One region of the Bradyrhizobium sp. AUGA SZCCT0431 genome, then DNA from elsewhere that is predicted to be linked to it. Evidence: riboswitches for the same ligand, from Rfam matches in the RefSeq annotation. Region 1 holds a riboswitch; the other holds the start of a gene.
The links. A riboswitch is a leader RNA that binds a small molecule or an ion and turns the genes downstream of it on or off. The one in region 1 is predicted to bind cobalamin.

Region 1 (2,389 bases):
AGCCGCAGGCGCCCGACATCGACCCCGAGGCTCTGCGCGGTTTCCTCACCGAGGCTGAGCACGCGAAAGGAATGGCGCTGGCTGAACAGGATCATGCCACCGGCAATGATGAACGGCAGTGCCAGCATCACGTGCTGAAAACTGCGATCCTCCAGCGATCCGAGCAGCCAGAACGCGATCTCCAGCACCACGAAGGGATTGCTGGAAAGGTTCATCACCAGCGCCGTCGCCGCTCCCGCCAGACTCGAAATCGCAAGACCCGCCAGGATCAGGATCAGCAGCCCGGCATTGCGGCCGGCGATCGTCAGCAGCACGAACACCGATCCGAAAGCGGCCATGATCGCCACCACCGGCAGCGCATAGGAGCGCACATCGGCCCACCCCAGCGCGATCACCAGCACCGCGCCGAAGGCAGCCGATTGCGGCGCGCCGAACAGCGAGGGCGAGGCCAGCGGATTGCGCAGCAGGCCCTGCAGCGACGCGCCTGACATTCCCAGGATGGCGCCGATCGCCAGCGCCAAAATGGTCCGCGGCAGGCGGATTTCCCGCACGATCACCTGCGACACATCGCTGCCGCCACCGAGGAGCGCTTCCATCGCCGCCAGCGGCGACAGCCGCACCGGCCCGATGCCGAGCGAGATCAGCACCAACAGCCCGACGAGGCCGGCAAGCGCGGCCGTCACGCCAATCCGGCGCCGCGCGGCCTCCTCGTTTGCAGCAATGATGGTATCAACACTCATCGATCGTCCCCGAACGGTCAGCCCGTACCGCACTATGGGTTCGAGCGGTACTGCTCATGCGACATAAAAGACGCACTCGTCCAGTGAGGACCGCAGGCGGGGCCTGATGGGATTGACTCTGTATTTGACAAACTTCTACCATAATTTTTGACGGTTCCCGTTTTGGGGATCAAAAGGGAATGCGGTGCGGGGAAACTCCCCCAATTCCGCGGCTGCCCCCGCAACTGTAAGCGGTGAATCTTTCGTCCTATGCCACTGGGAATCTCGGTCCTGGGAAGGCGACGAAAGGTAACGACCCGTAAGCCAGGAGACCTGCCGTCAGCCGTGGTCACACGCGAAGATGTCGGTCGGGGAGTACAGGCATTAGTTTCACCAGAGCTGCTTACAGCACGATGGTGGGACTTGGTTCGCTGTGACGTGCCACTGACGTCATACCGAGGCCTGAACCATGTCTTCTACCACCCCAGTCGCCAAGCGGCGCCGCCATCTTTTGCTGGCCTCCAGTGTTCTCGCACCGATCATGGCGCTCGGTATTTCCGGCGCGCAGGCCCAGCAGACCGCCACAGCCGATCAACTGCCGGCGATCGAGGTCAACCCGCCCGGCGACCAGAACAGGACCCGCGCCAAGCCTGCTTCCGATCAGGGCTCGGGTACGCGCCGCGTCGTCGCGCCGAACCCGAGCCCGTCAAGCAATCGGAGCCCTGCGCCGGGGACCGGCTCGAACGTCGCGTCGCAAGGCGATGGCCAGGGCGGCGGCGGAGCGCCCGTCCGGCAATTCGCCGGCATCGTCGGCACATCGGCGACCGTCATCACGGCTGAAGAAATCGCGCATTCGCCCGCGCAGACCTTGCAGGAAATCATCGCGCAAACACCGGGCGTGCAGCTCACCAGCCTGTTTGGCGGCGTCAACGGCGCAAAGACCAGCGTCGATCTGCGCGGGTTCGGCGCGTTTGCGACCTCCAATACCCTCGTGCTGATCAACGGCCGCAGGCTCAATGACATCGACATGGCCGGGGTCGATTTTTCGACCATCCCGCGCGATTCGATCGAGCGCATCGAGATCACCCGCGGCAACAGCGGCGCGGTGCTGTACGGCGACAATGCGGTCGGCGGCGTCATCAACATCGTGCTGAAGAACGGTGTCGGCGGCCCGCCGGTCGCGATCCGCGGCGAAGCCGGCGTCGGCTCCTTCAATCAGCGTATGGCTTCGGTCTCGGCCGCGACCAATTTCGGTCCGTGGTCGACATCGTTCTACGGCAATGGAATCAAGTCGGACGGCTACCGCGTCAACAACGCCCTCGACCAGCGCAACGGCGTCGGCAACCTCAATTACACCACGCCCGGCCTTACAGCGTTCCTGACCCTGTCCGGCGACGACCAGAAGCTGGGTTTCCCGGGCGGCCGTCTCGTCGATCCCTCGATTGGCCTCGATGAACTCGCCACCAACCGGCGCGGCGCCGCCACGCCGTTCGACTACGGCAACCAGCAGGGCGCCAACGCCACCGCAGGATTCACCAAGACGCTGATGAACGGCGTCGATCTGATCGTCGACGGCGGCGTGAGAGACAAGAAGCAGCAGGCCGCCTTCTTCAATCCCTTCGGTAACAGCTACGTCGACGCCCACCTGCAGACCTGGTCGATCACGCCGC
Region 2 (2,389 bases), on a different contig from region 1:
CACCAAGCTTCTTCTGGCGCGCCCAATTGGCCGCGCGCAGCCCGATGCCGGTCTCGATCAGGGCTTTCTCGTCGGTCGTACCCGACCAGAAACTCTCCAGCGCGAATTTCAGCTCGCGGCGCGGACCGATGCGCGGCGTGCCGAGCGAAGCGACGGGAAGTGAGGAGGTAGAATTTGTAGAAGCAGTCGCTTTGAAAGAAGTCATGGCTTAACCCCAAAAGTTGGGGGCAAAGGCCGAAGTGACACGTCTGGATTCCGGACGATAGGGCGCGCGGAATCGCAACCGCACCACCGGGACACCCCGCCCGAGGACGTTTATGTTGTCGAGGCAGGTCTCCTGGCTCGCGGGTCAATGCTGCTGTCCGGTCTTCCCAAAACCTTTGCGGGTCTCAGTGACTTTGTTGGACAGCGGCTCGCCGCTTACAGTTGCGGGGGCAGCTCCGGCTTCACACCGGCTTCCCTCTTAGCTTCGGGAAAACCATCCCGAAGAACCACGACACGTCCACTTACTTGCAACTCGGCGCGCCCGTCAACTCGACCGGTGCGGGTGCACAGCCGCCATCGTTGTTCACAGCTGCGGAGGAACTTGCCAAATTTTCTGGCTATCGCCATCCGTGCCCATTGACACCGGCCGCCGAATAACACGACATGTAGACGTCACGGTCCACCCCGTCGCAAGATTTGGTGGCTAAGAGGGAAGCCGGTGAATCGCGGTAGTTCGCGAGATTCCGGCGCTGCCCCCGCAACTGTAAGCAGTGAGTTGCTCCCGCTTTTTCACGTCACTGATGCGGCTTCGCATTGGGAAGACAAGGGAACAACGACGACCTGCGAGCCAGGAGACCTGCCGCGACACCGAAAAAACGTCCACGGGCGGGGTGTCCCGGCGGTCGCTTGCAGATCCATGCCGGCGTTTGCCGTCGCGCATTCGATGCAGCGTCCCCAAAGACATCCGGCCTCAACAACACCACGGGGTCTGCCGATGTCCGAATCTTCCGGTCTCATTTCTCTCGAAACCAAAACCGCTCCCTTGTTCCAGTTGCGTCCCGAAACGCTCGCCGCGCCGGACGCCGAACTTCCGATGCAGGTGATTCGCCGCAACGGCACGGTTTCGAAATTCGATGCCAGCAAGATCTCGGTCGCGATGACCAAGGCGTTCCTCGCCGTCGAGGGCCACACCGCGGCGGCCTCGCGCCGGGTGCACGAGGTGGTGGAGCAGTTGACCGCTGAGGTCGTCGGCGCGCTGTCACGCCGGATGAGCGAAGGCCGCACCTTTCACATCGAAGACGTGCAGGACCAGGTCGAACTGGCGCTGATGCGCAGCGAGCACCACAAGGTGGCGCGCGCCTATGTGCTGTACCGCGACGAGCGCACCAGGCAGCGCGCCGAGCAGGAGGCCGCCAAATCGGCCCACCCTGCGGCAGGACCTGTGCTACATGTGACGCTGGCGAACGGCACCAAAGTGCCGCTCGATACCGCGCGGCTCGCGCTGATCGTGGGCGAGGCCTGCGCCGGTGTTGACGGCGTCGACGCCGCGCCTGTCATCGCGGAAACCCAGCGCAATATCTACGACGGCATCAGCCAGGGCGAACTGGCGCTCGCTTCCGTGATGGCTGCGCGGACGCTGGTGGAGCAGGAGCCCAATTACGCTTACGTGAGCGCGCGGCTGCTGCTCGACAAGCTGCGCACCGAAGTGCTGTCCTACGTGCAGGGGGTGCCGACCAACGCCTCGCAGGCCGATATGGCCGGCCGCTACGGCGAATATTTCCCGGCCTATATCAAGACCGGCATCAAGGCCGAACTGCTGGATCCGGATCTGGCGCGTTTCGACCTGAAGAAAATCGCCGCGGCGCTGAAGCCGGAACGCGATCTGGCGTTTCAGTTCCTCGGCCTGCAGACGCTGTACGACCGCTATTTCCTGCATGAAGGCGGCAACCGCATCGAGCTGCCGCAGGCATTCTTCATGCGCGTCGCGATGGGACTTGCGACCCGCGAGATCGATCGCGAGGCCCGCGCGATCGAATTCTATGATTTACTGTCGTCGTTCGATTTCATGGCATCGACGCCGACGCTGTTCAATTCCGGAACGCTGCGGCCGCAATTGTCGTCGTGCTTCCTCACCACGATCGCGGATGATCTCGACGGCATCTTCAAATCGGTCAAGGACAACGCGCTGCTGGCGAAATATTCCGGCGGGCTCGGCAATGACTGGACCCGCGTGCGCGGCCTTGGGGCCCACATCAAGGGCACCAATGGCGAAAGCCAGGGCGTGGTGCCGTTCCTGAAAGTCGCCAACGACACGGCCATTGCGGTCAACCAGGGCGGCAAGCGCAAGGGCGCGGTCTGCGCTTATCTCGAGACCTGGCATATCGACATCGAGGAATTCCTCGAT

Region 2: another riboswitch for cobalamin. It lies ahead of JQ567_RS08275 (ribonucleoside-diphosphate reductase subunit alpha); the one in region 1 lies ahead of JQ567_RS09340 (TonB-dependent receptor).

What each region holds. Positions count from the first base shown of each region.
Region 1 covers NZ_JAFCLR010000008.1:47,006-49,394, reverse strand. The annotation lists gene JQ567_RS09345 (iron ABC transporter permease) at 1-740, opposite strand, end outside; cobalamin riboswitch at 875-1,075, shown strand; gene JQ567_RS09340 (TonB-dependent receptor) at 1,189-2,389, shown strand, end outside.
Region 2 covers NZ_JAFCLR010000007.1:51,756-54,144, reverse strand. The annotation lists gene metE (5-methyltetrahydropteroyltriglutamate--homocysteine S-methyltransferase) at 1-205, opposite strand, end outside; cobalamin riboswitch at 310-511, opposite strand; cobalamin riboswitch at 644-864, shown strand; gene JQ567_RS08275 (ribonucleoside-diphosphate reductase subunit alpha) at 980-2,389, shown strand, end outside.